DNA from 4 places in the Pantoea alfalfae genome. Region 4 is predicted to be linked to each of the others. Evidence: riboswitches for the same ligand, from Rfam matches in the RefSeq annotation. Region 4 holds a riboswitch; each other region holds the start of a gene.

Region 1 (7,847 bases), 1.9 Mb from region 4:
CGTCTATAAGGTTAAAAAGGTGATGGTGGTGGATCGCCTGCCGGAAAGGCTGGCACTTGCAGAACAGAGCGGTGCCGATCAACTGTTCGATAACAGCGAAATCCCGCTGGCGGCACAACTTGAGGGCGTGCAGCCTACGCTGATTATCGACGCGGCGTGCCATCCCACCATTCTGGCTGAAGCAGCTGCCCTCGCCTCACCCGCCGCGCGCATCGGTCTGCTGGGCTTCTCCGGCGAGCCGTGCAGCATTACTCAGCAGAGCCTGACCAGTAAGGAGCTGTCGCTGTTTACCTCACGTCTTAACAGCAATCGTTTCCCACAGGTGATCGAATGGATGGAAAAAGGGTTAATCCAGCCAGAGAAGCTGGTCACTCACTACTTTCCGCTGCATGAAATTGAACGCGCGATGACCCTGTTCGAAAAAGATCCGCGCACCTGCTGCAAAGTCATACTTCAGATGGGTTAATTATCCGCTGAACACCAGGTCTCCTCAGCCGGTGCGTACCCGCCGGCATGACTATAAAGATAAAACAGATCACGGAGTTTGTATGTTCAAGAATCTGCGCTGGACCCTCGTTTTGCTGCTGTTCCTGGTTTACATGATTAACTACCTCGATCGTGTCGCCCTGTCGCTGACCGTACCGCTGGTAGAGAAAGATCTGGCGATTAATGCTGAGCAGTTTGGCATGATCTTCGGCAGCTTTTTCTTTGGCTATGCCCTGTTTAACTTCCTTGGCGGGCTTGCCACTGACCGCTATGGTCCAAAAATCGTACTGGCCGTGGCAGTGGGTGCCTGGTCCATTTTCTGCGGCATGACCGCGCTGGCCACTGGCTTCTGGTCTCTGCTGATCCTGCGTGTGCTGTTCGGCATGGCTGAAGGCCCGATCTGCTCTTCGGCTAACAAAGCAATTAATGGCTGGTTCCCGAAGAAACAGGCCGCCACGGCGATGGGTTTACTCAGTGCCGGGTCACCTTTAGGTGGCGCAGTCGCCGGCCCGATCATTGGTTATCTGGCCCTGGCCTATGGCTGGCGTCCGGCCTTTGTGATCGTCTGCTGTATCGGTCTGGTATGGATGGCGTTCTGGCTCTTCTTTGCCGCTGATAATCCGGCGAAGAGCAAACTGGTCACCGAAAAAGAGCGTCAGCTGATCGATCGCCTGAAAGCCACCAGCCCGAATGATGAGGTTGACCTGTCAGAAACGTCACATCCGTTTGGCTACTACCTGCGCCAGCCGATTATCCTGGTCACGGCATTTGCCTTCTTCTGCTATAACTACATCCTGTTCTTCTTCCTGAGCTGGTTCCCGGCCTACCTTGTGCAGGCGCACGGCCTGGATATCAAATCAATGAGCATCACCACCATGATCCCGTGGATCGTCGGTTTCGTTGGCCTGGCACTGGGTGGGTGGATCTCCGATAAGATCTTTAACATCACCGGCAAGCTGTTGTTGTCCCGCAAAATTGTGCTGGTGGTCTCACTGCTGGCCGCCGCAATTTGTGTGGCGCTGGCGGGTACGATAAAAGATGTGGTGCCTGCGGTAATTATGATGTCTGTGTCGATTTTCTTCCTCTACATCACCGGCGCGATCTACTGGGCGATTATTCAGGATGTGGTGCACAAAAGTCGTATCGGCAGCATCAGCGGCTTTATCCATCTGGTGGGGAGCCTTTCCGGCATCATCGGGCCGATCGTCACCGGCTTTATTGTTCAGCATACCGGTAAATTCGATAGCGCCTTTGTGCTGGCGGGTTGTGTCGCCGCGCTGGGGGCTTTCCTGGTGCTGTTTGTGATTCGCAGTCCGAAACCTGAGGATAAACCGGTTTCGGTCTGAGTGTTGTTCCGCTAACAGAACGATGTTTTGGGGCGCTTTGCGCCCCGTTTGCCATAAGGACGGACTATGTTACAGATTGATTGCCTCCCCGCTGAGGTCCGGCGCCCCGCTTATGACCGCAGCCAGTTAAAAACCCGCATGGTGCATATCGGTTTTGGTGCTTTTCATCGCGCTCATCAGGCACTTTGCAGCGACAGGCTGGCTGAACAGGGTAGCGACTGGGGATACTGCGAAGTGAACCTCAACAGCGGCGCGCTGATTCAGGCTCTGCGTGAGCAGCATCTGCTCTATACCCTCACCGAGATGGCTGATGATTCCCTGCATACCCGGGTAATTGGCGTTATTACCCAGGCGCTGCACGGTAAAAGTGACGGTATTGAGGCGGTGATTAACGCCATGAGTCAGCCTGAAGTGGCGATTGTCTCCATGACCGTCACTGAAAAAGGCTACTGTCATCAGCCCGCCAGTGGCAATTTAAATCCCGATCATCCCGATATCGTCCATGACCTGCAGCATCCGGATGCGCCGCGCTCGCTGCCAGGTCTGATTCTGGCCGCGATCCGCCGCCGCCGTGACCAGGGGCTACCTGCCTTCAGCGTGATGTCCTGTGACAACATGCCGGAAAATGGTCATGTCACCCGCAACGTGATTGTGCAACTGGCGCGGCAGCAGGATCCGGCGCTGGCAGAGTACATTCAGCAGCACATTACCTTCCCCTCAACCATGGTCGATCGCATCGTTCCGGCGATGACCGATGCGGCGTTTGCGGCCCTGAGCGCGCGCCTGGGTTCCAGCGACCCGGTTGCGGTTGAAGCGGAACCCTTCTTCCAGTGGGTGATTGAAGATAACTTCGTCAATGGTCGTCCGGCGTGGGAAAACGCGGGCGCAGAACTGGTCAGTGACGTTCTGCCCTATGAAGAGATGAAACTGCGCATGCTGAATGGCAGCCACTCTTTCCTGGCCTATCTCGGCTTCCTTGCCGGTTATGAATACATCAGCGACTGCATGGCCGATCACCATTTCCGCGCCGCCGCCCGTTCACTGATGATCGATGAGCAGGCTCCTACTTTGCGCACTCAGGGCGTGGATCTCAACGCCTATGCCGATTCACTGATTGCGCGTTATGAAAATCGCGCCATTAAACATCGCACCGGACAGATTGCCACTGACGGCACACAGAAACTGCCACAGCGTATGCTCGATAGCCTGCGCTGGCACCTGCAGCGCGGTAGTGACTGCGACCTGCTGCTGCTGGGCGTAGCGGGCTGGATGCGCTATGTCGGCGGCGTCGATGAACAGGGTCAGCCGATCGACATCCGCGATCCGCTGGAAGCGCAGCTCGCAGAGTGCGTTGCCACCAGTGAAGAAGGTGAGTCTCGCGTGCGGGCATTGCTCGCCATCCGCGAAGTATTCGGCGAGGATCTGGCGCAGAATAGCGACGTGGTTGCCCGACTGACTGTCTGGTATCAGCAACTCACCACCCAGGGCGCGCGTGCCACAGTGCATCAGTGTCTCAACCGCGGCTAAAAGCGCTGGCGCAGACGCAGTGCGCTGATTAGACTGACACTTTCCCATCGCGCTGGCCCCGGCCAGCCGTAATATGGATATTGCTGCATGTCGATCGCCTATACCATTACTACCAGCGAACCGGTAAATCAGCAGATTTACCGTTATCTGCGCAAAGATATTGTTACCTGCGCAATTCAGCCAGGTTCGCTGCTCTCTGAAAAAGAGGTCTCAGCACGCTTCAACGTCTCACGCCAGCCGGTGCGTGAAGCGTTCATAAAGCTGGCTGAAGCCGGACTGGTACAGGTATTGCCGCAGCGCGGCACCTTCGTGCGCAAAATCTCCGCTAAACGTGTCGCGGATGGCCGGTTTATCCGTGAGGCGGTGGAAGTGTCGGTAGTGCGGCGGGCAGCGGTGGAGATTGACGATCCCGCCCTGATGGCACTGGAACATAATCTGCAGCTGCAGCGCATGGCCGCTGAGCGGCATGACAGCCAGGCTTTCCTCACTCTGGACGATGAGTTTCATCGCCTGATCGCTGAAAGCATTGACTGCAAGCTCGCCTGGGAGACGGTGGAAAACATAAAAGCGGCTATGGACAGGGTGCGGTTTCTGACGCTGAGTGAAGTCTCACCACCGGAGAGGCTGATTGAGCAGCATGAAGAGATTTTTGCCGCGCTGAAGCGCCATGACGCCGATGCCGCCGAAGCGGCGATGCGTCGTCACCTGCAGGAGATGATCTTCTCAATCACCCCGATTGCCGAGCGTAACAGCGCCTGGTTTGAAGCGCCCTGAAACGGAAACTGCCCGCACCGCCTGATTACCAGGTCGATGCGGACCTTCGCCGTCACCACCACTGATGAAAATGGTGCACCGGTCCGATGCCGTTCCCGACCTCCAGCGAATCCGCCTGTAACAGCGCCTGCTGCAACCAGTTTTTCGCTTCCTCAATCGTCTCTGCCCAGTCAGTATGGCGCGGACGTAACGCGGCTAAGGCGGCCGACAGCGTGCAGCCGGTGCCATGGGTATGACGGGTATGCACGCGTGGCGTGCTGAATCGCTGTTCCGCTGAGTGAGTAATCAGCCAGTCCGGACTCTCCGACGCCGCCAGATGACCGCCCTTCATCAGCACGGCCTGACAGCCGAGTGCCAGCAAGGCCCGCCCCTGCTCGCGCATCTCTGCCTCATTGGTGGCGATAGCGCAATCCAGCAACGCCGCCGCTTCCGGCAGATTTGGCGTGATCAGCGACACCTGCGGTAATAACTGCTCCCGTACGCTGGCCACGGCGTCTGGCGAAAGCAGCGCATCACCACTTTTCGCGACCATGACCGTATCCAGCACGACAAACGGGATCTCAGCACGCCTCAGCCGGGCTGCAACCTGTTCCACAATGGCCGTTTCAGACAGCATGCCGATTTTTGCGCTGTCGATACGCACATCATCCAGTACCGAATCGAGCTGGGCGGCAACAAAGTCAGGCGCAATGCGATAAACCGACTGCACGCCCTGGGTGTTTTGTGCCACCAGCGCGGTAATCACACTGGTGCCGTAGGCACCCAGAGCTGAGAAGGTTTTCAGATCGGCCTGGATGCCCGCGCCGCCACTGGGATCGGTACCGGCAATCGTCAGAGCATTAATGCGCTTCATGCTCTACCTCCAGCGTCCAGAGTGCATCAATAAACGCCGTGACAAAGCTGCCGGGTCCGGCTGCCTGCGCCGCTGCCTTTTCACCCGACAGGGCCATTATCTGACAGGCCGCCGCCACGTTCATCAGCCGATCGCCTGGCAGAGCAGTGAATCCCGCCACTACAGCAGAAAGTGCGCAGCCGGTTCCGACCACGCGCGTCATTAACGGGCTTCCACCGGTTATGGCAAGGAGTCGCCGGCCGTCGGTGGCGTAGTCCACTTCACCGGTGACGACCACAAGCGTGCTCCAGGTTTCCGCGAGCTGTTGGGCCGCATTGAGTGCTGCATCCGCCTGATGCAGCGTGTCGACACCGCGCCCGCCGCCGGCCTGTTGTGCCAGCGCCAGAATCTCTGACGCATTTCCCCGAATCACCGCCGGTTGCTGGCTGAGCAGTTGCTGACAGAAGTCGCTGCGCAGCGTCAGCGCGCCGACGGCAACCGGATCGAGTGTCCAGGGGGTGCCCGCCTGATTAGCCGCGATAACGGCAGCCTGCATCGCCTGCTGGCGCTCGCGGGTTAACGTGCCCACGTTAATCAGCAACGCATCGGCAAAGCGGCCGAACTGTGCCGCTTCGTCAGCATCGATCACCATTGCCGGTGAGGCATTGAGCGCGAGTAACACATTGGCAGTGAAGTTCTGGACCACGTCATTGGTCATGCAGTGCACCAGCGGTGACTGACGGCGGAAAGTGTGCAGAACGGGCGCGAAGTGCGCAGCAGAAAGGTGTTGAGATTGATGTGTCATCGTAGCTCCCAACCGGCGAACAAGAAGGCGAATGCGGTCAGGCATCAGACTTCCCTACGCTGGCATTATCCAGATCAGGTAATACGGGTATTTCTCAGCCTTCATTTAAGAAGGGCACCCCGAGTCGTGTTACGGCTTGCAGCATAGGCAAGCCGTACTGTTAAAGCAAGCCTGGAAAATAATCGGAACTGAAACAATTCACATGATCCCGATCAACTCTCAGCAGTACAAAAAAAGGCTTAATGCTGCGGGCTATCGGAATACCTCTTTATAAGTAGAAGTGTTTATTACCCTGATGAGTAATATTTCCCGCAGTGAATCTGGTGACCCCATAATAACTAACCTGCTCGCAGCATTATCGTAAAAAACACGTTATTTCATGGAGTTAAAAAACTTCTGAAGCGGAACTTCATACTATTCAGGACGTATGATGCGATTTTTAGCGCTTATTCCACACCGTCATCGATGGCAGGAGATTAATATTGAACGCAAGGGTGCCGTGGCACCCAATGGCAGACAGTACCTCTCCACCTATCTTTCCGCCCGCTGCACAGGCTGTGGCGAAATTATTCACCGGGTCTATTATCGGGATATCAGTGACAGACAGGCACGCCGCTGGTTAGGTTAGTGTCCGGGCAACGGTCATTCCAGACACAGTTCAAGTTAACAGTTAGTTAGTAATTTGTTAGTCTGGTAACTAATGATCGCCTGACCAGACTCTCTCTATGCCACTGCTGTTTGAAAGCTTAAGCCATCAAATTTATCTGTCAGCCCCGCTGTTTATCCTGATCCTGCTGGGATACTGTCTGACGCGCCTCGGAAAATGGCCCGCCAGCATCAGCGAAGGGATGAACCGCTTTGTATTTAACGTCGCACTGCCCTGCATGCTGTTTCGGGTGATGAGCACCTTCTCGCAAAGTCCGCCGGTGGATGCGCGCCTGTTGCTGGCCTTCTTCGGCAGTTGCCTGCTGGTGTTTATCGTGGGGCGACTGCTGGCAACAAGGCTGTTCAATCTGGATGGCGTAGCGGCGTCGGTTTTTGCGCTGGGCGGCATCTTTTCCAATAACGTGATGCTGGGGATCCCGGTGGCCACAGTACTGCTGGGGCCAGAAGCCCTGCCCCCGGTGGCGCTGGTTCTGGTATTTAACAGCCTGATCCTCTGGACCTTACTCACCGTTTCGGTCGAATGGGCGAAACAGGGCAGCTTCTCGCTGGAAGGCGTGTGGCGCACCCTGATTGGGGTAGTAAAGAATCCACTCATCATCGGCATTCTCAGCGGGACGGCCTGGAGTTTTCTGCAGCGTCCTTTGCCGATGCTGGCCGCAGAACCGTTAAAGATGCTGGCTTCACTGGCCGCGCCCCTGTCGCTGGTGACGCTGGGCATGAGCCTGGCGCATTATCGGGTGCGGGAAGGACTTAAAGAGAGCTATACCCTCTGCCTGCTGAAGCTGGTGCTGCAGCCGATGACGGTATGGGCTATCGCGTGGCTGACCGATTTGCCACCGCTGGAGAGTAAAGTGGTGGTACTGCTGGGATCGATGGCAGTCGGGGTTAACGTCTATCTGATGTCGCAGAAGTTCAATGTCATTACCGGCCCGGCGGCGGCGAGTATGCTGTTTTCAACGGTATTTGCGGCGGTGACGACGCCGATATGGATGATGCTGATGACACTGGCGGGCTATTAACAGGCTAAAAAAAAGCCCCTCAGCAGGCGTGCTGAAGGGCTATTGTCTGGTTAACTAAATGTTATTCAGCCGATTTGGTACGAATCAGATAGTCAAACGCGCTCAGTGAGGCTTTAGCACCTTCACCACTGGCGATGATGATCTGTTTGTACGGCACGGTGGTGCAGTCGCCCGCAGCAAACACGCCCTTCAGGCTGGTTTCGCATTTACCATCGATGATGATCTCACCCATTTTGTTGCGCTCAACCGCGCCTTCCAGCCACGGGGTGTTCGGCAGCAGACCGATCTGAACGAAGATACCGGAGAGCGGCAGCTCGTGGGTGGTCTGCGTCGTACGGTCGATATAGTGCAGGCCGGTCACTTTGGTGCCGTCGCCTTTCACTTCAGTGGTC
Region 2 (7,847 bases), 450 kb from region 4:
GCATGGTGGTCTCAACGCGCGCGATGCGATGCTCCACCAGTTTTAACGAGGGATATTCCAGTATCACCATCGCCGCCCGCGTGACGGTGCCGTCCTGCTCAAACCCAACGTCTGCCCCGCCAATAAAGCGGGGCGGCAGAACGTCAAAGTCATCTTCACGCACCACGTCAGCGGCGCGTTGTAACTGCTCAGCGCGAAGTGCGGCAATGTCCATAATTACTCCTGATGCCAGGGACGCGATAAACGATGCACAGCATCAACAAAGACACCGGCATTTTCGGGCGGAACGTCCTGATGAATGCCATGCCCCAGATTAAAGACATGACCAGTGCCTGAGCCAAAACGCTCCAGAATACCGGCCACCTCCTGCTCGATACGTTCAGGTGCCGCATAGAGCATAGAGGGATCCATGTTGCCCTGCAGCGCAACTTTGTCGCCTACGCGGCGGCGTGCATCATCAATATCGGTGGTCCAGTCGAGACCCAGCGCATCACAACCGGTGGCAGCCATCGCTTCCAGCCACTGTCCGCCGCCTTTGGTAAAGAGCGTCACCGGCACGCGGCGGCCGTCGTTTTCACGCAGCAGGCCATCGACAATCTTGTGCATGTAGTGCAGGGAGAATTCGCGATAGTCACGACCGGTCAGCACGCCGCCCCAGGTATCAAAGACCATGACGGACTGCGCTCCGGCGCGGATCTGAGCGTTGAGATAGAGGATGACGCTGTCGGCCAGCTTATCCAGCATCGCGTGCAGCGTCGCCGGATCGGCATACATCATCTTCTTAATTTTAGTAAAGGCCTTACTGCTGCCGCCTTCCACCATGTAGGTGGCCAGCGTCCACGGACTGCCTGAGAAGCCAATCAGCGGCAGATCGCCATTCAGGTTTTTACGGATGGTGCGGACCGCATTCATCACATAGCCCAGCTCCATTTCAGGATCGGGCACCGGCAAACGCTCAACGTCAGCGCGGCAGGTCACAGGATTAGAGAAACGCGGACCTTCGCCGGTTTCAAAGTAGAGACCCAGTCCCATCGCATCCGGAATGGTCAGGATGTCACTGAAGAGGATGGCGGCATCCAGCGGATAACGGCGCAGCGGCTGCAGGGTCACTTCACAGGCCAGCTCGGCGTTTTTACACAGCGACATGAAATCACCCGCCTGGGCGCGTGTCGCTTTGTACTCCGGCAAATAGCGCCCGGCTTGTCGCATCATCCATACCGGCGTGACATCAACCGGCTGACGTAACAGGGCACGCAAATAACGATCGTTCTTCAGTTCACTCATCTCAACACTCTCTCAATAACAGGCGTGTAGTGTAGCACTTTCACGCTTCGGCGCGGCACAGGGCGACGGTATCTTCAATCAGGCGGCGCGCTACCGTGCCTGGCGGTGGCAGCAAAGGCAGCGCATCAAAACGGAACCAGGCGGCATCCAGCAGCTCTTTACCGTCATGTTGCAGATCGCCGCTGTCATACTCCGCCATGAACGCCGTCATCAGCGATTGCGGGAAGGGCCAAGGCTGGGAGGTCACGTAACGGACGTTTTTGACGCGGATATTGCTCTCTTCCATCACTTCCCGGGCAACGGCCTGCTCCAGCGTCTCGCCGACCTCCACAAAACCGGCCAGCACGGTGTAGACCTTGTTGCGATGGCGGGCATGATTCGCCAGCAGGATTTCATCGCCGCGACGGATAGCCACAATGATGCAGGGCGCGATCTGCGGATAGTAACGCTCACGGCAATGACTGCAGAGACAGGCAAATTCATGTTTGCTGTGGTGCATCTCATGTCCGCAGTAGCCGCACCAGCGATGAGAGCGGTAGAACTCCGCCAGCTGTACACCGCGACCCACCAGCTGAAACAGCGCCACATCCTGATCGATCAGCTGTCGCATGGAGAACATATCGGAGGAACGCGGCTCACAAATCAGCCAGACTTTTTCGCCCTGCCATTCACCAATGGTCCGGGCCTTACTGCCAGTTAAACCGAATTTTTCGGCGTTTCCGTGGGGTAAATCACCTTGTGGCAACCAAAGTTTTTGTTCATGGCTGACAATCCACCATCCAGCGTCTACGCTTGAGATTTCGCATTGCATTTATTTCGTCATCCTTAGCGTCAACTCGCACGCTGAAGCCCTGATGTTAAGTGTGTAGATAAACAACTATAACTCACATGGAGTTAGATATGCTTAACCAGTTAGACGTCCTGGCTGAACGCGTAGGTGGCAGTAATGAACTGGTCGATTCGTGGCTTGAAGCGCGTCGCCAGCTACTGGTGACCTATTATCACCTGGTCGGTCTTAAACCTAAAAAAGAGGCGCTGACGCGTCTTGATGAGCAGGCACTCGACAACTTCTGTCACGGCCTGGTCGACTATCTTTCTGCCGGTCACTTCAGTATCTATGAGCGCGTGATCAGTGAAATGAGTGGCGACAGCCCGATGATCGCCGCCGCGCAGATCTACCCTCCGCTGGAGGCAAACACTGAGCGTCTGATGCAGCTGTATGACGGTCACCTGCAGCAGGCCATTGATGATGAAAACTGCATGACCTTCCAGCAGGCTCTCTCCGAAGTGGGTGAAGTGCTGGAATCACGCTTTACGCTGGAAGATAAGCTGATTCAGCTGGCCTGGGATAACCAGCTTGCTACGCCACCAGTGGCGAATGACAGCCAAATCGCGCGTCCGGCTTAGTGGTTAACAATGGCAAAGGGCTTGAGATTATCCTGTAGCCCTTTTATGCTGAACAGGTTCTGAGGAGCGCTCTCCAAAGAACCTTTTTTATTTTAGCTTTGAAATGTGAGGTTTTACGCCCGAGTCTGTTATCAGACACCCGCGAAAAAACCGCTTCTTGTCGGAGTGCCCAGTTGGGCTGAGACCGTTAATTCGGGATCCGCGGAACCTGACCAGGTTAGAACCTGCGTAGGGAACAAGAGTAAAACTTCTCTGTATGCCAGCATGCCTGTGCTGTCTATACGGTTACTCCTTCCGAACTCCGGACAAGCATCGTTCCCCCTTAACAGGAAGATTGCTATGTCTGACCCAAAAATGTCCCGTCGTGAACAGCGTACCCAGGCGCAGGAATTTATCGATTCCCTGCAAAGCGGCAGTGCTTTTCCTCAGTCCCGTCGCGTCTGGATTACCGGTAGCCGGGAAGATATTCGCGTGCCGATGCGTGAAATCACCCTAAGCCCGACCCATATCGGCGGCAGCAAAGAACAGCCTCTCTATGAGCAAAATGAAGCGGTGCCGGTCTATGATACGGCAGGTGCGTATGGCGATCCCGCGGCACAGATTGATGTGCATCGCGGTCTGGAAAAGCTGCGCGCACGCTGGATTGCTGAACGCGACGACAGTGAGCTTCTTGAGCAGAACAGCTCGGGCTATACCCAGCAGCGACTGGCTGACGAGGGGCTGGATCATCTGCGCTTCGATCACCTGCCAACACCGCGACGCGCCCGTGCAGGCCGCCGTGTCACGCAACTGCACTATGCCCGTCAGGGCATGATTACCCCGGAGATGGAGTTCATCGCCCTGCGGGAAAACATGGGCCGTGAGCGAATCCGCAGTGAGGTGCTGCTGCAACAGCATCCGGGGCACAGTTTTGGCGCGCATCTGCCCGCCGATATCACACCCGAGTTTGTCCGTCAGGAGGTCGCTGACGGACGCGCCATTATCCCTGCCAATATCAATCATCCTGAATCGGAGCCGATGATCATTGGCCGTAACTTCCTCGTCAAGGTCAATGCCAACATCGGTAACTCGGCAGTCACCTCTTCTATCGAGGAAGAAGTAGAAAAGCTGGTGTGGTCGACCCGCTGGGGTGCCGACACGGTGATGGATCTCTCTACCGGTCGCTATATTCATGAAACGCGAGAATGGATTTTGCGAAACAGCCCGGTGCCCATCGGGACCGTGCCGATCTATCAGGCGCTGGAAAAAGTGAATGGCGTGGCCGAGGCGCTGAACTGGGAAATATTCCGGGACACGCTGCTGGAGCAGGCGGAACAGGGCGTCGATTACTTCACTATTCACGCGGGCGTACTGCTGCGTTATGTCCCGATGACGGCGAAACGCCTCACGGGAATTGTCTCGCGGGGTGGCTCGATCATGGCGAAATGGTGCCTGTCCCACCATCAGGAGAGCTTCCTGTATGAGCACTTCCGCGAGATTTGTGAAATCTGCGCCGCTTACGATGTCTCCCTGTCGCTGGGCGATGGTCTGCGTCCGGGTTCCATTCAGGATGCCAACGATGAGGCGCAGTTTGCCGAACTGCGTACCCTGGGCGAACTGACGCGTATTGCCTGGGAGTATGACGTTCAGGTGATGATTGAAGGTCCGGGACATGTGCCGATGCATATGATCCGCCGTAATATGACTGAACAGCTCGATCTGTGCAATGAAGCTCCCTTCTACACGCTTGGGCCGCTGACCACTGATATCGCGCCCGGCTACGACCATTTCACCTCGGGTATCGGTGCCGCCATGATTGGCTGGTTTGGTTGTGCCATGCTGTGCTACGTCACGCCCAAAGAGCATCTGGGTCTGCCGAACAAAGAGGACGTGAAGCAGGGATTGATCACCTACAAAATCGCAGCGCATGCTGCCGATCTGGCGAAAGGCCACCCTGGAGCGCAGATCCGTGATAACGCCATGTCTAAAGCACGCTTTGAATTCCGCTGGGAAGATCAGTTTAACCTTGCGCTGGATCCCCATACGGCGCGGGCAATGCATGATGAAACCCTGCCGCAGGAGTCAGGCAAGGTGGCCCATTTCTGCTCAATGTGCGGCCCTAAATTCTGCTCGATGAAAATTTCCCAGGAGGTGCGCGAGTTTGCGGCACGCCAGGATGCCCGTGCCGAGCCGGTTGAAGTGGGCATGGCGCAGGTGTCAGATCGTTTCCGCAGCCGCGGCGGTGAGCTCTATCACCCCGCCGATGCCATTAAGGAGGAGTAACGATGCCCGCATTTCCCGCTACCGTCCCGCGCCTGGGACTTTATCCGGTGGTTGATAGCCCCGAGTGGATCGAACGCCTGCTTGAAACGGGCGTTCGCACGATGCAGTTGCGCATCAAAGATCGGCCTGATGAGGTCGCCGAACCCGCCATTGCTCAGGCGATTGCGTTAGGTAAACGCTACGACGCCCGCCTGTTTATCAATGACTACTGGCAGCTGGCGATTAAACATCAGGCTTATGGCGTACATCTGGGTCAGGAGGATCTCGATGTCGCCGATCTTGCTCGCATTCATCAGGCAGGATTGCGTCTGGGGCTCTCCACCCATGACGATGCGGAACTGGATCGCGCTCTGGCAATCCAGCCCTCTTACATCGCACTTGGGCATATTTTCCCGACGCAGACCAAAGAGATGCCTTCTTCGCCGCAGGGCATTGAGCAGCTGAAACGGCATCTGACACGGCTGACGCATATTCCCACCGTGGCGATTGGTGGTATCTCGATTGCGCGGGCACCCGAGGTGCTGGCCACCGGCGTCGGCAGCATTGCTGTGGTGAGTGCGATTACTCAGGCAGATGACTGGCGTGCCGCAACGCGCACCCTTCTGGCGCTGGCAGGACCAGGCGACTAAGCATTTATGGAACCTGTCGCGCATAGCGGCTGCAAAATCGGTAAAGCCAGCATTATTCCGGGAAAGTGCCGCGTAAAGGTGCATGTTGCCGCTGGCGTGCTGTGATCCAAAACTTTAACGTGGCATCCGTCAGGTTAAGGTTATCTGACCAGGGCCGGATCCCTCCTCTTGCCGGCCCTGCTTCTTCTCTTCGCTATGCGAGCGTAGAGGCTGAAGCCTGGGTCTCATGCTGGCACGAGAGCATGGCGCGCTCGACGGCCGCACCCACCCGCGCCAGCGCCTGTTCAGTCTGCTCGTTGATCGGCAGCCCGTAGTTTAAGCGCAGACAGTTACGGTATTTCCCCGACGCTGAAAACAGTGAACCCACAGCAATCTGAATTTTTGACTCGCGCAGTTCCCGGTTAAGACGAACCGCATCAAACGCTTCGGGAAGTTCTATCCACATCAGAAAACCGCCCTGAGGACGGGAAACGCAGATGCCGCAGGGAAAGTAGTGGCGTACCCAGCAGCTAAAAGTTTCATAGTTACGATGATAGAGTTGCCGCATCCGGCGCAGATGAGGCTGATAATGGCCCTGACGGATAAACTCGGAGACCGCATGCTGAGGCTGTGTGGCGGTGGAGCCGGTGACAATATATTTCATGTGCAGCACGCGGTCACGATAGCGGCCTGGTGCAACCCAGCCAACGCGTAAACCTGGCGCCAGCGTTTTCGAAAAGGAGCTGCACAGCAACACCCGGCCATCGAGATCCAGCGATTTGATGGTAGGCGGACGCGGATATTCCCAGGCTAACTCACCATAGACATCATCTTCAATCACTGCCGCGTCAAACCGCTGCGCCAGCACCAGCAAAGCCCGCTTACGCGGCTCAGACATGATAAATCCCAGCGGATTATTGCAGTTCGGCACAACAACAACCGCTTTAATCGGCCATTGATCAAAGGCCAGCTCCAGCGCTTCCAGACTGATGCCGGTGACTGCATCGGTTGGGATCTCGATGGCACGAATGCCAAAGCCGCGCAGAGTTTGCATAATGCCGTGAAACGACGGTGATTCAACGGCAATGATATCCCCCGGCTCGCAGACTGCACGTACGGCGACCGATAATGCTTCATGACAGCCGGTAGTAATGACAATGTCATCGGCGGTGAGCTGGCAGCCGCTGTCTATCGCCAGCCGTGCAACCTGTTGCCGCAAAGCGAGCACACCATATAGACTGTCATAATTCAGCAGCGCCATGTCCTGCTTCTGCACCTGGCGGCTGAAAGCTTTCCACAGTGGCTTAAGCGTCGGCTGGGTCAGATCGGGCATGCCGCTGCCCAGCTGCAAAACATCATCTTCCAGACGGCTGTTAATCAGCTCCAGCACCGCATCCCACTGTGTCACCTCAACCGGCCGCTGTGCGGGGCGGGTCAGCGCCGGGATCGGCGGCGTTGCTTTGCGTGACGCCACAAAATAGCCGGAGCGCGACTGCGGCGTAATCATCTGCTTCTCTTCCAGCAGATGATAAGCCTGCTGCACGGTACTGATACTGACGCCATGCTCCGTACTCAGACTGCGTACTGAAGGCAGGCGCTCACCGCTGCGATATAAGCCTTGTTCGATACGCTGAGCCAGCAGCGTAGCCAGATGTTCATAGCGGGTCATTGTATCTCCACAGGCTCAGAGGCTGAGCAGTAACCAGTACAGTTCCGACTCTTTTTTACCATTCAGATCATACTGACGGCAATCTGTATGTTAAATAAAAGTGATTTTTGCGTCTGTATCATACAGAGCGATCCACTGAAAATGGTCCTCAGACACTTCACTGAGGGCACTATCATGGGATATGACGAGAATCGCGCAGCTAAACCGTTTACAGGCACGCCTTACCACCTGGTTCGTTATCTGTGGCGCAGTTACAAACGCTGGCAGCTGCGGCGTGAGACACGCCTCATCCTGTCGAAGTTAAGCGACAGTCAGCTGAAAGATATTGGTATCAGCCGCAGTGACTGGAATGGCTGAATCTGAGACAAAAAAAAACCCTGCCGAGGCAGGGTTTTTATCAGGCAAAGGACGATTAATCGTCTTTGTTGCCGCCGAGACCGGCGTTCAACAGTTCAGCCAGGCTGGCTGAGGCTTCATCCGCAGTCACCTGCGGTGCAACCGGAACTTCACCTGCCGCTTTGCGGCGCATACGATCCTGATGGTACGCATAACCGGTACCGGCTGGGATCAGACGACCCACGATGACTTTCTCTTTCAGGCCGCGCAGTTCATCGCGC
Region 3 (7,847 bases), on a different replicon from region 4:
GATGCATTATCCAAATGCTGAAAGAGCTGAATTACACCGTGCTGGCCGAGGGTGTGGAAGCAGAAGCTACGCTGGGACTGCTGAAAACCTACGGCTGCGATCAGATTCAGGGCTACTTCTTTTCAAAACCGCTGCCAGCCAGCGACATTGAACACTGGCTTTATCAGAAGTCACGCTAGTCAACCCGCCCGCAGCACTCGCTGCGGGCGCGCTTATCACTCACTGCCGATAGCGTAACGCTCAACCGGAGTGATGTGTTTAATCAGCTTATTATCAAACAAAAACTGCTCATAAGTCTGATAGCGTGCGCGATCCAGTTTTGCCGGATCGGCGGCGAACAGCGGCAGCGTAGCCTGCCATGCCTGATGGTTTAGCGGTGTATTCAGCTCAGGATGCGCCTGTGCAAATGCCTGCCAGCTCTCTTCAGGGTGAGCCTGCAACTGTGCATTCCCCTTTTTCAGTGCCCGCAGAAACTTTTTAATTTTTTCTGCATGCGCCTCATCACGGTTAGCAACGATAATCAGCTCATCATAGGCCGGCACGCCGTAATCCTCGACGTTTAACACCACCGGATCTTTGCCAGCAAGTTTCATCTCCAGAGCTTCGATATTGCGATAGCCACCTATCACCGCATCAACCTGCCCGGTCATCAGGGCGCTGGTGAGCTGAAAATTGACGTTAACCCGCTTTACCTGATCGGCCTTAATGCCGTCATGGCTCAGCATGGTCGCCAGCGTTGCTTCTTCAATGCCGCTGACGGAATAACCGATACGTTTTCCTTTCAAATCCGCTGGTTTTTTCACCGTTTTGTCCAGCGTCATCAGCGTATTCAGTGGCGTATTAATCAGCGTGCCCACACGCATCAGCGGCAGGCCCTGGTCGGCGAAAAAATGCAGCTGCGTCTGATACGTTATCGCTAAGTCCGCCTGCTTAGCGGCGACCAGACGCGGCGGCAGCGCAGGGTCGGAAGGCGGCACAATGTTAACCTCCAGACCCTCTGCCGCAAACGCACCGGTTTGCTGAGCCACCATAATGGGTGCATGGTCGGGGTTGATATACCAGTCGAGCACCAGCGTCAGTTTTTCCATCGCCTGAACCTGCGAGGCTAAGGAGGCGCTGAACAGCAGGACAAACAGGGGCATTTTAGTCATAGGTTGTCTCATCAGTAGGGTCGTCAGTGTGGCTCGGGAATCCAGGTAATCAGGCGGCGAAGCAGAAGGTCGATGATAAGCCAGAGAGTCAGCGTCATCAGCACCAGAATAAACAGGGCAGCGAAACAGAGGTCGCTCTGCATCCGGGCGTTGGCATTCAGCATCACGTAGCCCAGCCCTTCAGCCGATCCGACCCATTCACCAATGATGGCACCGATCGGCGCGACGGCCGCTGCCATCCGTAAGCCCGAACCCAGGGCGGGCAGTGCGGCTAACAGCCGGACATGACGCAGTTGTGCTATGTGTGAAGCGCCCATCGTGCGAGCCAGATCGAGATAGCCAGGCGTGACGCGACGCAGGCCATCAAAAAAAGCTGAGGTAACAGGAAAGAAGATCACCAGTACCGCTATCGCGACTTTGGCGCTCATGCCAAAGCCAAACCAGAGCACCAATAGCGGTGCCAGGGCAAATACCGGAATCGCCTGGCTGGTGATCACCAGCGGCATCATCCAGCGCTGTAACCACGGCGAAAAGGTCATGCCCAGTGCCAGCACCGCGCCCAGCAGCACGCCGAGCGCCATACCGATGAGGATTTCAGTCAGGGTGATCAGGCTGTGATGGCCGAGATAGCCAGCGTTGTCCCACAGTGCGGTAGCAACCGCAGCGGGCGAGGGCAGCAGAAAGGCCGGAACGGAAGTGAGTGTGGCGAGCCACCACAGCGTAATCAATCCGGCAGAGAGCATGACTCCACGGCGAAGCGCGGCGAAACGTAATCTCATCCGCCCAGCCTGCTTAGCTGTTTCAGCAAGGTGGCCTGACTCTGGATCACGCTGGTATCGTCTGCTGCCCGTGGTGGCTGGCCCTGGAGTGGCGGGCAGGTTTCAATGCCTGCTGAACCCATTACCAGCAGGTGATGACCGAGGCGACAGGCTTCCGCGGCATCATGAGTGATCAGCAGCACGGTATGTCCGGCCAGCACTTCTGCCGCCAGAGTCTGAATCTGTGTCCGGGTCAGTGCATCCAGCGCCGAGAAGGGCTCATCCATCAGTACAATGGGCTGACGGGTATAGAGGGTACGCGCCAGCGCTACCCGCTGACGCATACCGCCCGAAAGTGTCGCAGGTCGCGCACGGGCACAGTGGCTCAGGCCAACCCGCGCCAGCAGATGCTGCACCAGATCACGATCGGCTTTCTCACCTTTCAAGCGGCTGGCGAGGCAGACGTTCTGTTCCACCGTCAGCCAGGGATAGAGCAAATCCTGTTGCCCCATCCAGGCGATGCGCCCGGCCAGCGGCAGACCATCGCTGCCCTTAATTTGTCCCGAAGTGGGCGGCGTCAGACCGGCAATCACTCGCATCAGGCTGCTTTTACCTACGCCGCTGGCACCCAGCAAAGCGGTAAATGCACCACCCGCGATCTCCAGATTAAGCTCGCTGAACAATGGCTGCTGATCCAGCGTCAGGCAGAGCTGGCGAACGGAAATACCCGGCGGCACGGCATCGTTCAGCGGCTTCATGAGCTGCCCCGCAGACCGTCAGCATGATTAAGACCCATCTGCCAGAACGCCGCTTCCAGCCGGGTTGCGGTCGTAAAAATCTCCGACAGTGAGTTAATACGTTGTTCACCGGCGCGCTGCTGAGCCAAAGTTTCAAACAGCAACAGTGAGGAACCGACGCCCGTCAGGTAGGACTCATCGCCGTAATTCTCAATCCATGCCGCGTAAGGATTCCCCTCAAAGCAGGTCGCAGGATTGTCCAGCAGCCTCAGGCCGATTTCCGCATAACCGGCGACGCAGGGCATCAGCGCCGTCATCAGCGCCAGCGCATCTCCGGTGTGACCCACGTCCAGCACGTAGCGGGTATAATTGATTGTTTCCATTGCCTCAGGTTCGCTCGCCACCGCCTCTTCGCTGATGCCCCATTGCTGGCAGTAAGCCAGATGCAGCGGCAGTTCGCTGATAATGGCGTTCAGCGATGCCGTCGCGCTGCGTAACGCAGCCGGTTCAGAGAGCTTACTGATCAACAGGCCCCACGCACGGGCGAAGTGCAGCAGGAACAGATAATCCTGGGTGAGATAGTGGCGGAAAGCGGCGGGTGGCAGCGTACCCTGACCGAGCTGCTGCACAAAATTGTGCCTGACATAATCGTGCCATTGCGTGCCCGCCTGCTGGCGCAGACGACCATAAAAACCGGTTTCGAAAAGCGGATGTGACATAGGATCTCCAGTAACAGGGGAGATCCGGGCATAAGGTCTGGAACAGGGGATGAAGCAGGAGATGAGGCAGAACATCTGCCGACCCGTCCCTTCGCTGGCATGACCCAGATCAGGTTCAAAGGGTTCGGCTTGCGCCATCTCAGCCCATGACAGGACACCCCTCGGAGACATTCGTTATACGATATTTATTGCTGGAGTACAACGACACCAGTACGCGTTATTCAGTGACAATGTCACTCAAGATTGGCCCCGTTGCTGGCAATCACTTTCTTATACCACCAGAAAGACTTTTTGCGCGTGCGCGCCAGCGTGCCGTTACCCAGGTCGTCGCGGTCAACGTAGACGAAACCGTAGCGCTTGCTCATTTCACCGGTTGAGGCGGCAACCAGATCGATGCAGCCCCAGCTGGTGTAACCCATCACCGGCACGCCATCTTCAATGGCATCGCCCATGGCGCGGATGTGTTCACGCAGATAGCTGATACGATAATCATCATTGATCTCGCCATTCGCGTCGATTTCATCGCGCGCCCCCAGGCCATTCTCTACCAGGAAAAGTGGCTTCTGGTAACGGTCATACATCATATTCATAGTAATGCGTAAGCCCAGTGGATCGATGCCCCAGCCCCACTCACTGCGTGGCACATGGGGATTGGTCAGGGATTTCACCACATTGGCTGCGCTGCTGTTCTGTTCGTTCATTTCCGCCGAGGCGCAGCGAGAGGCGTAATAACTGAACGAGACAAAGTCGACGCTATTTTTCAGGATATCGGCATCGCCATCAGCGATCTCAAGCGTAACGCCTTTTTCCCGGAACACGCGGGCGGCGTAAGCCGGATAGGCACCGCGTGCCTGCACATCAATGAAGAACAGGTTTTCACGATCCTTCTCCAGCGCCGCCCAGACATCCTCTGGTTTACTGGACCACGGATAAAAGTTGCCGCCTGCCAGCATACAGCCGATCTGATTTGCTGGATTCACTTCATGCGCGATCCGCGTAACCAGCGCGCTGGCAACCAGTTCGTGATGCGCCGCCTGATACTTCACCTGCTCCTTATTCTCACCCGGTTCGAACACCAGACCCGCACCGGAAAACGGGCTGTGCAGCAGGATATTGATCTCGTTAAAGGTTAGCCAGTATTTCACCAGGCCATCAAACGCCTCGAAACAGCTGCGGGCATAGCGGGCAAAGAAGTCGACCATTTTGCGATTGCGCCATGAGCCATATTCGGTCACCAGATGCATCGGCACATCGAAATGACAGAGCGTAACCAGCGGTTCGATATTATATTTCCGGCACTCCTCAAAGACGGCACGGTAAAAAGCGATGCCTTCTGGATTGGGCGTCAGTTCATCACCGTTTGGATAGAGGCGGCTCCAGGCAATTGACGTACGAAATACGCTGAATCCCATTTCCGCCATCAGCGCAATATCTTCCGGATAGCGATGATAGAAATCAATGGCATCATGGCTGGGATAAAATTCATCATCCCGCAGCGTAAAGCGCTTTTCCAGACCCAGTTTGACCGCCAGTCGGTGTGGGCCATGCGGGATCATATCGACGGTGGTTGCGCCCTTTCCGCCCTCACGAAAACCGCCTTCACTCTGATTGGCGGCTAACGCGCCGCCCCATAAAAATCCTTGCGGGAACCTTGAATCAGACATGCAATCCTCTTTTCCGGGTCAGAATGACCCTTTCCTTTAGTGGCTATTAATCGCGTTGGTGCGTTCGGTAAGCGGCGCGGGATGCGCGGCGGTAGCGGATTCGGATTTCGTTTCAGTTTCCGCTTCAGGAATATCTTCAAACCCTAACAGCAGCGTCAGCACAAACGACAGCACCACCGACAACACCATAACCGCACCGACCCAGACGATACTGATGGGATTGCTGGGGTCAAAAAACTGAACGCTGGTGAAAAGACCCGGTGAGGCCATTGAGTGGCTGGCCAGCCCGCCAATGCCCGCGACCGCGCCGCAGATAAAACCGCTGATCAGACAGGCGATCAGCGGACGTTTCAGACGAACCGCCACACCATACAGCGCCGGTTCAGAAATGCCGGCAATGATGGCAGACGCTGCTGCTGCCAGTGCCGTCTGACGCAGTTCGCGGTTTTTGGTGCGGAACGCCACTGCCAGCGACGATCCGCCCAGCGAGAGATTGGCACCAATTTCTGACGGCATCACCATGCCCTCTTTGCCGGTTTCAGCAATGGTCTGGATGATGGTCGGTGTGAACACACGATGCATCCCGGTCATCACCAGCAGCGGCCAGATGGCACCCATAATCGCGACGGAAAGCCAGCCAAGATAGCCATGCACGGTGTAAACCAGCGCAGAGATGCCGCTGCCGATCCAGATGCCAATCGGGCCAATCAGCACAATCGCGATAGGGGCAGCAATCAGCACAATCAACATCGGTTTCAGAAAGTTTTTGGTAACGGCCGGGGTAATACGGTCCACGCCGCGCTCGATGTGCGACAGAATCCAGGTCATCACCAGTGCCGGGATCACCGTGTAGGTATATTTCACCGCCGTCACCGGAATGAAAGCGAATTCAACGTGCTGACCCTGCGCCGCTTTTGCCATCAGCTCAACAAAATTGGGATGCACCAGTACGCCAGCAATCGCGATCGCCAGCGACATATTGGTTTTGAATTTCAGCGCCGCAGAGGCTGCCACCATGACAGGCAGAAAGAAGAATGCGCCGTCGCCAATCACGTTGAGGATCACCAGCGTTGACGAACCTTTCTCAAACACGCCAGCCATATCCAGAATCATCGCCAGCAGCTTAACCATCGACCCGCCAATAATCGCCGGGATGAGTGGTGACATGGTGCCCACCAGCGCATCCAGAATGCCCGCGCCGATGCTTCGCAGGGTGATTTTGCGCTTCACCGGTTCAGGGGCTACCGCACCGGGCGATCCCAGTGCCAGTACCGCCTGGTAAGCCTGAGAGACGTTATTGCCAATGATCACCTGGCACTGCGTGTCGTTGTGCACCACACCCATGACACCTTTAATCGCTTTGAGGCGGGGATAGTCGACCCGAGTTTCATCTTTCACCACAAACCGCAGACGCGTCATGCAGTGAGTGACAGCTTCGATATTGGTGAGGCCGCCTAGCGCATCGACAATGGCGCGTGACACCTCGGCATAGTTCATGGGCATGATCGTTCTTCTCTGTAGGGTAAATCGGTTAGCATTTTTATGTTTTTAGCGGCTGCTATCAGGTAAATAGGAAACCGGTTTCACAAAATCATGAAGTGCTTTCTTTGAGCCGACAAGGTGATAAATCAGCCAGATTTCTTTTTTGTGAACTTCATCACTCCCAGCGAATCAGGTATTTGCGCCAGCGGACAGGGTAAATATTTCCAATATTGAGAGGCTTGGGTAGACTGCAGAGCGACGCAGCGAGGGAAATTCACCATGGCAACGATTCAGGAAGTGGCAGAGAGAGCAGGCGTCTCAAAAGCGACAGTGTCACGTGTGCTTTCTGGCAATGGCTATGTCGGGCAGGAGAAGCGTGAAAGGGTGTTAAAAGCGATTGCCGAAACCGGCTACCGTCCCAATCTGCTGGCCCGCAACCTGGCGACTAAAACGTCTCAGACCATCGGACTGGTGATCACCAATACGCTCTATAGCGGCAGCTATTTCACTGAGTTGATGGCGCACTCCGCACGCATCATGGAGCAGCAGGGCCGCCAGCTGATTCTGGCAGATGGTAAACACACCGCTGAGCAGGAAGAAGCGGCGATTCAGTTTTTGCTCGACCTGCGCTGTGACGGCATCATTATCTACCCGCGCTTTCTGAGTATCGACGCGCTGGATGCGATTATCTCCCGCCATAAACAGCCGATACTGGTCATTAACCGGCGGCTACGCGTCAACCAGAGCTACTGCATTTACAGCGATCAGCATACCAGCAGCGCGAAAGCGGTGAGCCATCTGCTGAGTCAGGGACATCGCGATATCGCGTTTATCACCGGTTCGCTGGATTCCCCGACCGGCGTCGAGCGTCTTTCCGGCTATCGCGCTGCGCTGGCTGCTAAAGGTATTGAAGCCGACGACCGCCGTATTGTGGCTGGGAAATGGACGGCGCAAAGCGGCATGGCGGCAATGGACTGTCTGCTGGACCGCAACGTCCCCTTTACTGCGCTGGTGGCGAGTAATGATGAGATGGCGATTGGTGCCATCAAGCGGTTGACCGAATGTGGCATCGCGGTGCCCGATCGGGTATCGGTGATAGGCTTCGATGATATTCCGCTGGCACCTTATATCACGCCGTCTTTATCCAGTATGAAGCTGCCGGTGACGGAGATGATCGATGAAACGATTAACCGCCTGCTGACCATGCTGGATGGCGGTGACTGGCACAGTCAGGCGCCTTTTACGGCCAGCCTGATGCTGCGCGATTCCGTTACTAAAGGCCCCTGGTCCGCTTAATTTGACGCGATTTGTATCACCTCAATGGCCTGTTCCCTGA
Region 4 (7,847 bases):
CGACAAATCCGGCGCGATGCATCCGCGGAATATAAAGATGACCAAAGGCCGCCACCGAACCGCCGTGGCGATCGACCGCAAGGCCATTCACCGCCGCGCGTTCCAGCAGAAACGGCATAATCGCGGTTTTGTGAAAAATGCGCGTCACCAGCTCGCAGTCTTTCAGGTTATAGCGTGCCAGCGCCGGTTTATCGTTGGCAAAGCGCCAGTTGATCTCCTCCATTCGCTGCCAGGGATTATCAATCGCTTTCCCTTCACCCAGCAGCTGTTGCGACACCGACTCCAGGCTGAACGACGGGAAATCCCAGAACGCCGATTTCAGTGCGTCGATGCCATCGATAATTAACCGACCGCTGGCCTGAGCGAAAAAAACGCCGGGCTTGAAGCCATGTTCACGCCACTCCAGCGCGGCCTGCTGGCGGCCAAGACGCAACGGAATACCATAGCGATCGGCATGCTTTTGCAGCACCCGCAGGTCAAACTGCACCACGTTCCAGCCAATCAACACGTCCGGGTCATGCTCTGCAAACCACTGGTTCAGTGCTTCAAGCAGTTGCGGGCGGCTGTCGAGATAGATCAGCTCAAAATCCAGCATGCTGGCATCACCGTTTGGCGGGCCGAGCATAAAGACCTGGCGCTGACCGCACCCCTCCAGCCCGATGCAGTAAAGCTCGCCGTGCTGCGTGGTTTCAATGTCCAGCGAGACCCATTTCAGCGGCGGGCGATAGTCGGGATGAGGTTTGAGCCGCGCATTAATCATGCTGTCGCCGTGCTGCTCGCCGTCAAACCAGACCGGGGCGGTAATAAAACGCTCCATCAGGTAGCGCTCCGGCGGACGGATATCCGCCTCATAGACCGGAATGCCCTGTTCACGCAGCCGTTTTTCGATGCGCTGTAGCTGACGATTCTGCGGGCAATAGAGACCAAAAACCGGACGGCGGCGGAAATCTTTCAGCGCTAGCGACTGAATCCGAAACTGACGTTCATCTTTAAGTAATTCGCTGACCTGCGCCTGAAATTCTTCAGGAATAAACGCGACAGACTCCTGCACCGGCAGCACCACGCGCTGCGCGCCGGCATCGGTGGCAAGCCAGAGGATAATTTCGCTGCCATGCGGGCTGTCGCGCCAGTGGCGGGTGAGCAGAAAACCTGCGCGGGGCATATTCAGATGGTCTCCGGACTCAGCAATTCAGGGGTGAGAAAACCGCTTAAGTATACCATGGATATTTATACAGTTCCCGTTACTGAGTTTTGTCAACATTGTCCTACAATTCTTGCCTTGACGCTGTGTGGCTGGCTCTGGACAATCCAGCCTTCTGCTTTTACTAAGGATGATTATGGAAGCCTGGATTCAACAACTGATTACGCAGTCTCTGGAGTGGGCGCTGTTTGCCGTTGCGCTGGTGACATTTCTGGAGTCGCTGGCGCTGGTCGGGCTGTTGCTGCCAGGTACGGTAATGATGGCCAGTCTGGGCGCGCTGGTCGGCAGTGGCGAACTTGGCCTTTACCCTGCCTGGGCTGCGGGCTTTGCCGGCTGTCTGATTGGTGATTGGGTCTCTTACGGCATCGGCTGGAAATTCCAGGGGCCGCTGCATCGCTGGAAGTATCTGCAAAAATATAAAGGCCTGCTGGATAAAACCGAGCACGCCCTGCATCAGCACAGCATGTTTACGATTCTGGTCGGTCGATTTGTAGGCCCTACGCGTCCGCTGATCCCACTGGCGGCCGGTATGCTGGAGCTGCCGGTGCGTAAATTTCTGCCGCCAAACATTATTGGCTGCATTCTCTGGCCGCCGCTCTATCTGCTGCCCGGTATTCTGGCGGGGGTAGCGATCGATGTGCCCAAAGCCGCGCAGGGGAGCAGCTTTAAATGGCTGTTACTCGGCGCAGCACTGCTGATCTGGCTGGGTGGCTGGTTATGCTGGCGCTGGTGGCGCAGCGGCAAGAGCCGCGACTGGGCCACGGCCTGGCTGCCGCCTGAGCGTTTGCGCTGGGCAGGACCGCTGGGTCTGGTGGTCGCCGTCTCGGCGTTCGTCGGCATTCAGTTCCATCCGATGATGCCGGTTTTCCGGCATCTGCTGTGGCAGGTTTTCTTCGCCTGATGCTTAACGATGCGGGATACCGAGTACCTCGGCCTCCCGCGTCTCGCCCGACAGCAGCTGTCGGGTTTCGCCATCCCAGTACACCCGTCCATCCACAATCACCACGCTGCGCGGCGCAATCTGCTGGGCATCTTCCAGACTGTGCGACACCATCAGCAGCGTGATGCTGCGCGCTTCACACACCGAACGTACCAGTTGCAGCATCTCTCCGCGCAGCGCCGGGTCCAGCGCAGAAAAAGGCTCATCCAGCAGTAATACCGGACGATCACGCAACAGGCAGCGTGCCAGCGCCACGCGCTGTCGCTGTCCGCCCGACAGTTCGCCCGGCAGACGGGTAAGCAGATCGCCTAATCCCACCTGATCGGCCAGCGCAGCCAATTGCTGACGCTGCTCAGTGCTGAGTTTTAATCCCGGATGCAGCCCCAGCGCCATATTCTGCTGCACGCTGAGGTGCGGAAACAGGTTGTTCTCCTGAAACAGCATCGACACGGGCCGTCTGGCCGGCACGCTGTGGGTGTGCTCCTGGCCGTCAATCATCAGGGTGCCCTGTTTCACCGGCAGGAAACCGGCAATCAGGCTCAGCAGCGTGCTTTTACCGGCCCCGCTGGGGCCGAGGATCGCGATGCGCTCGCCGCGAGTGGCGTTGAGACTAAAGCGCATCGGCAGATGCTGATAAAGGTACGTGAGGTTATTCAGTGTCAGCATGGCGGTCTGGTAATTTTTCCATCAGGGTGAACAGCAACAAACAGAGCAGCAGCAGCAGCAGGGCAGTGACCGCGCCATCTGCGCCGCGATAGGCGCCGATCTGCTGATAAAGGTAGAACGGCAGCGTGCGGAAGTCGGCGCTGCCAAACAGCGCCACCACGCCAAAATCACCAATCGACAGCACGCAGGCAAAGGCCAGTGCCTGAGCCAGCGGACGCTTCAGCGCCCGCAGCTCAATCAGCCGCAGCCGGTTCCAGCCGTGGATATCCAGAGAATCGCAGAGTCTGCCATAGCGCTCTGCGACATCCCGCATCGGGTTTTCCAGCACTTTCAGCGCATAGGGAATGGCGATCAGCGCATTGGTAAAGATCACCAGCCCGTCGGCCGACTCGGGCAGGCCGATGGTGGCGTTGAACAACAGGAAAAAGCCGGTGGCGAGCACGATGCCTGGCATCGCCAGAATCAGCATGCCGCTGGTGTCGATAAGGGTTGCCGCCGCCGGGCGCTGACGCAGGCGCAGCTCGCGGCTGCTCCACAGCAGCATCATGGTCAGCACCACACAGAGCAGACCGGCGCCGGTGGCGATGCGCAATGAAGTCAACGTGGCCTGCCACAGTGCAGGCTGTGCCAGCGCGCCTCGCACTCCGCCGTGCAGACCATCGACGATGACCGCCGCCAGTGGAGGCAGCAGCAGGATCAGCGCCAGCAGGATCAGCAGCGCATCAACCAGCTGCGCCCAGCGCGAATCCTGCGGATCGCGCCAGCCGTTCAACTGACTGGTTCCGGCGGGAATCGCCTTGCTGAAGCGCTGGCTGAGCAGCACCAGCGTTACGCAGCAGCCAAGCTGGATCAGCGCCAGCAGTGCAGCGCGTCCGGGATCGTAGTCATAACTCAGCGCCTGGAATATCGCCAGCTCAATGGTCGTCGCCTGCGGGCCGCCGCCCAGCGAGAGCACGGTAGCAAAGCTGGCGAAACAGAGCATGAAGATCAGCGCGCCGGTCGGCAGCAGCTGACGCCGCAGCCATGGCCACTCCAGCAGACGAAAATGGTGCCAGCCGCGCAGGTCGAGCTGTGCCGCCAGCTGACGCTGTTCCGCCGGAATGCTCTCGAGCGCCTGCAGCATCAGGCGGGTCGCCAGCGGCAGGTTAAAGAAGACGTGCGCCAGCAAAATGCCCGATAAACCGTAGGGAGAGAAGTGGTAATCGATCCCTGCCAGCTGGCACAGCTGCGCCAGCCAGCCATTGCTACCGTAGACGGTTAGCAGCCCAAATACCGCCACCAGTACTGGCAGCACCAGCGTCATGGCGCACAAGCGCAGCAGCAGCTGGCGGCCTGGGAAACGACGTCGATAGAGCGCCCGCGCCAGCGGCACCGCAGGCAGCAGCGACAGCAGGGCGGAGAGCAGCGCCTGAGCAAACGAGAATGCGATAACGTGATGCAGATAGTCATCCTGCAGCACGCCGCGTAAGTCCGTGTCCGGCGCGGCGCGCCAGAGTGCACCGAAGGCCAGAAACGCCACAAGTGTCAGTAATGCTGTGGCGAGGGAACCGGGAATCAGCCAGCGCGGCATCAGCGGCTGACGGCGCGTTGCCACTGGCTAATCCAGCCCGAGCGCTGGCTGGCAACCTCTTCCGGCGAGAACTGCAGGGCGGTGGAAGGCACGTCGAGCGCCGCGAAACCGGCAGGCAGCGGCGTGTCGATCACCGGGTACATCCAGTTGCCGGTGGGTATGGTGCGCTGGAAGTCAGGCGAGACCATAAACTTCATGAACTGCTGCGCCAGCGCTGGCTGTTTGCTGCTGGCTAACTGCGCGGCAACTTCAACCTGCAGATAGTGGCCCTCTGCAAACGGCGCGGCGGCATAGTTCTCTTTCTTCTCTTCGATGATGTGGTAAGCCGGAGAGGTGGTGTAGCTCAGCACCAGATCACCTTCGCCCTTGAGGAACAGGCCATAGGCTTCACTCCAGCCTTTGGTGACCGTCACTGTCTTCTGTGCCAGCTTTTGCCATGCCTGCGGTGCCTGATCGCCATAGACTTTCTGCATCCACAGCAATAGACCTAATCCGGGCGTGCTGGTGCGGGGATCTTCGTAGATCACGCGCCACTTCTCCGGGCTGTCGACCAGCTCTTTCAGGCTTTTTGGCGGATTCTTCAGCCGGGTTTTGTCATAGACAAACGCGAAGTAGCCATAATCAAACGGCACGAAGGTGGTGTTGTGCCAGCCATCGGGCAGTTTCAATGTCGAGGTGTCGACCTGACTTTCGGCAAACAGGCCGGTTTTCTGCGCCGACTGCACCAGATTGTTATCCAGCCCCAGCACCACATCCGCTTTACTGTTTTTGCCTTCCATGCGCACGCGGTTCAGCAGCGAGACGCCATCTTCCAGCGTGACGAATTTCAGCTCGCAATTGCACTGGGCTTCAAAGGCTTTTTTAACCGCCGGGCCAGGGCCCCAGTCGGCGGAGAAGGCGTCGTAGGTGTAGACCGTGAGAACCGGCTTGGCCGCCAGAACGGGGGCGGAGAGTAACAGCAGCACCGGCAGAACTTTGTTTAACACTTTGCGCTCCTTCAGGAGAATAGGGGATGAGTCGCAAAGGATCTGAGCACAGAGGCCTCTCAAATCCCTACGTCGGTATTAACCGAATCAGGTTCGACGGGTCTCTCTCAGCTGCTTGCTTGTGGCAGGCCGCACCCCGTTGAGAACGTCACATTCTAGTCATTTCAGCGCCAGGGCGAAAGCGTCACAGCGCCGGTGGCGCGAACCAGGCCGATTTAAAATCAAACCAGCCCAGGGTATTCATCCGCACACCGCGCATGCTGCGCTGGCCTTCCAGCAGCAGCCAGTGGTGAAACAGCGGATGCAGACCGGCTTCTTCGACCAGCTGTTTGCTCCATTCGGCCAGCGGCAGTGTTTTTTCGCGCCAGCGGGCCGCATCGCCGTGCCAGTCGATCGGCAGACAGTGATGCAGTAGCGGAATCTCATAAAGCTGCGCGAACAGCGAATAATTCAGCGGCAGGGTGAAGTTCACGCTGCCCAGCCAGATATCACTTTCCGCGTCGCCCTGATACCAGCTTTCGTAGCTAATCTCACGGGTCTCCAGCGTGACGCCATGCGCTGCCAGCAGCGGACGCAGCGCATTAGCGATGCCTTCATGCTCCACGTGCTGGCTGTACCAGGTCAGCGTCAGGTGCGTTAAGCCAGGCGGTTTTTCCACTGGCATCAGGTCACGCCGGTGATGCCAGCGCGGCAGCAGGCCATACGCCGGAAACCAGTAACGCTGATAACCGACACCGGCATGATTGAGCAGGGCGATGGGGTTAAAGAGGTAACTGACCCAGCGGCGGACCGCCTCGTTGCGACCCTGCTCTGAACGCTGATCGAACAGCAGATAGTAGCAGCCCTCTTCAAGGCGGCTCTCCTCCTGAATCTCATCAATGCTGTCACCCTGCAGACGGACACCGGCATAGACCAGTTCATCGCTGATGTCGGGCAGTACCCAGATAGAGACATCATCAATCAGGGCGCGAAAACCGAAGTAGTCATCAAACGCTTCGATTTTCAGCTGGCTCTCCTGATTGCGTATCACCCGGTAAGGACCTGTGCCAACCGGCTGGCGGGCAAAATCACGCAGCGTCGGCCATTCGCGCGGCAGGATCATCGCACTGACGCTGCCCAGCAGCCAGGGCAAACCCTCGTCGGGCTGGCTTAAACGAATGTCCAGCGTCCAGGGGGCAGGTAAGTCAATCTGCTCTATATGGGAAAAGAGGGGATGGGTGCGCTGACGCTCCAGCGTGGCGAGCACATCCTCCATCTCCAGTTCTCTGCCGTGATGGAAGCGAATCGCCGGACGCACAAAGAAGCGCCAGTGAAGCGGAGAGGTCTGCTGCCAGTGGTGTGCAATATCAGGTTCAATTTCCCCGTTTTCCTCATTTATGCGCGTCAGGCCGTTGAAAATCTGTCGGGCAATATGCGTTTCCGAGCGCCGCAGCGCCGAACCGGGCAGCAGGTTAAGCAGCGGACGATAGTAGAGCACCCGCAGGATATGCTTGCCCTGCCGGAAACTGCGCCCCAGGTGTACCCCAATCATCTGCCGCACCTGATTCTTATCGCCCACTAACTGGACCAGTTGATCGATGCGATCCTGTTCCAGCAAATCCTCGGCACGCTGCTGTTGTAAAGCCAGTCCGGTATAGCAGAAGGAGAGCTGTGAACGCTTGCCGCGTCCGGCTTCCGCCTGCCAGATCAGCCAGCCCGCGGCCTGCATCCGGTTGAGCAGATTGCGCATATGGCGGCGCGAGCAGTGCAGCAGGTCAGCCAGTTCGCTGAGGGTAATCTCCTGCGTTTGCCCCTGGCAGCTCTGCCACAGGCGAATGAACTGCTGCTTCAGACGTGATGAGGACATAAAAGGGGAACTCCCGGTGAAAAGCGCTCTGTTTTTTCTGCCCCATTTTAAGAGCAAACTTTGCGCTATGGGAAGAGCGGGAGGCATTCAGCACTGAATGGCGTTCGACCCTCACTTCGCTGTTCAGTGGAGTGCTTTTCTGAGTAGGGTGCATTTACACCGCCAGCAGATGATCTCTGCTGGCTTTTTTCATGTTGCGCGGTATCGTCTACCCTTCTTTTTCCCCTCTGTTTGTTCTGAAAGGGATTTCGCTATGAAATCGCTGTTAACGCGGCAGCGCCGCATCAATCCGGTTTACCTCGCTTTTATGGTCGCCTCGTTCATGCTGGGCATCGCAGGCGCACTACAGGCACCAACACTTAGCCTGTTTCTGACGCGCGAGGTACAGGCGCGGCCCTTCTGGGTCGGGCTGTTTTTCACCATCAATGCGGTGGCCGGTATCGTGGTGAGTATGCTGGTGGCTAAGCGCTCAGACAGTGTTGGCGATCGTCGGCATATTATTCTTTTTTGTTGCCTGATGGCGCTGGTGAATGCGCTGCTGTTTGCCTTTACCCGCCATTATCTGACCCTGCTGACGCTGGGTGTGCTGCTGTCGGCGCTGGCCAGCGTCTCTATGCCTCAGCTGTTTGCGCTGGCGC

The links. Region 4 has a riboswitch for thiamine pyrophosphate ahead of thiB (thiamine ABC transporter substrate binding subunit). Riboswitches for the same ligand answer to the same signal wherever they lie in the genome.
Region 1: another riboswitch for thiamine pyrophosphate. It lies ahead of thiM (hydroxyethylthiazole kinase); the one in region 4 lies ahead of thiB (thiamine ABC transporter substrate binding subunit).
Region 2: another riboswitch for thiamine pyrophosphate. It lies ahead of thiC (phosphomethylpyrimidine synthase ThiC); the one in region 4 lies ahead of thiB (thiamine ABC transporter substrate binding subunit).
Region 3: another riboswitch for thiamine pyrophosphate. It lies ahead of K6R05_RS20350 (TenA family protein); the one in region 4 lies ahead of thiB (thiamine ABC transporter substrate binding subunit).

What each region holds. Positions count from the first base shown of each region.
Region 1 covers NZ_CP082292.1:1,386,622-1,394,468, reverse strand. Annotated here, with positions in the region: gene K6R05_RS06535 (Zn-dependent oxidoreductase) at 1-466, shown strand, start outside; gene K6R05_RS06530 (MFS transporter) at 549-1,832, shown strand; gene K6R05_RS06525 (mannitol dehydrogenase family protein) at 1,899-3,359, shown strand; gene K6R05_RS06520 (GntR family transcriptional regulator) at 3,447-4,133, shown strand; gene thiD (bifunctional hydroxymethylpyrimidine kinase/phosphomethylpyrimidine kinase) at 4,186-4,986, opposite strand; gene thiM (hydroxyethylthiazole kinase) at 4,973-5,770, opposite strand; TPP riboswitch at 5,805-5,902, opposite strand; gene K6R05_RS06505 (hypothetical protein) at 6,201-6,398, shown strand; gene K6R05_RS06500 (AEC family transporter) at 6,496-7,455, shown strand; gene ahpF (alkyl hydroperoxide reductase subunit F) at 7,517-7,847, opposite strand, start outside.
Region 2 covers NZ_CP082292.1:3,763,324-3,771,170, forward strand. Annotated here, with positions in the region: gene nfi (deoxyribonuclease V) at 1-214, opposite strand, end outside; gene hemE (uroporphyrinogen decarboxylase) at 217-1,284, opposite strand; gene nudC (NAD(+) diphosphatase) at 1,325-2,095, opposite strand; gene rsd (sigma D regulator) at 2,185-2,691, shown strand; TPP riboswitch at 2,843-2,943, shown strand; gene thiC (phosphomethylpyrimidine synthase ThiC) at 3,031-4,953, shown strand; gene thiE (thiamine phosphate synthase) at 4,956-5,582, shown strand; gene K6R05_RS17595 (aminotransferase-like domain-containing protein) at 5,776-7,230, opposite strand; gene K6R05_RS17600 (DUF1127 domain-containing protein) at 7,405-7,587, shown strand; gene rpoC (DNA-directed RNA polymerase subunit beta') at 7,643-7,847, opposite strand, start outside.
Region 3 covers NZ_CP082295.1:23,122-30,968, forward strand. Annotated here, with positions in the region: gene K6R05_RS20330 (sensor domain-containing phosphodiesterase) at 1-179, shown strand, start outside; gene K6R05_RS20335 (ABC transporter substrate-binding protein) at 216-1,151, opposite strand; gene K6R05_RS20340 (ABC transporter permease) at 1,175-1,930, opposite strand; gene K6R05_RS20345 (ABC transporter ATP-binding protein) at 1,927-2,667, opposite strand; gene K6R05_RS20350 (TenA family protein) at 2,664-3,365, opposite strand; TPP riboswitch at 3,435-3,537, opposite strand; gene K6R05_RS20355 (6-phospho-beta-glucosidase) at 3,599-5,029, opposite strand; gene ascF (PTS cellobiose/arbutin/salicin transporter subunit IIBC) at 5,066-6,532, opposite strand; gene K6R05_RS20365 (LacI family DNA-binding transcriptional regulator) at 6,791-7,807, shown strand; gene K6R05_RS20370 (DeoR/GlpR family DNA-binding transcription regulator) at 7,804-7,847, opposite strand, start outside.
Region 4 covers NZ_CP082292.1:3,316,573-3,324,419, reverse strand. Annotated here, with positions in the region: gene polB (DNA polymerase II) at 1-1,168, opposite strand, end outside; gene K6R05_RS15685 (DedA family protein) at 1,338-2,102, shown strand; gene thiQ (thiamine ABC transporter ATP-binding protein ThiQ) at 2,106-2,807, opposite strand; gene thiP (thiamine/thiamine pyrophosphate ABC transporter permease ThiP) at 2,791-4,401, opposite strand; gene thiB (thiamine ABC transporter substrate binding subunit) at 4,377-5,363, opposite strand; TPP riboswitch at 5,410-5,512, opposite strand; gene sgrR (HTH-type transcriptional regulator SgrR) at 5,548-7,209, opposite strand; gene K6R05_RS15660 (MFS transporter) at 7,463-7,847, shown strand, end outside.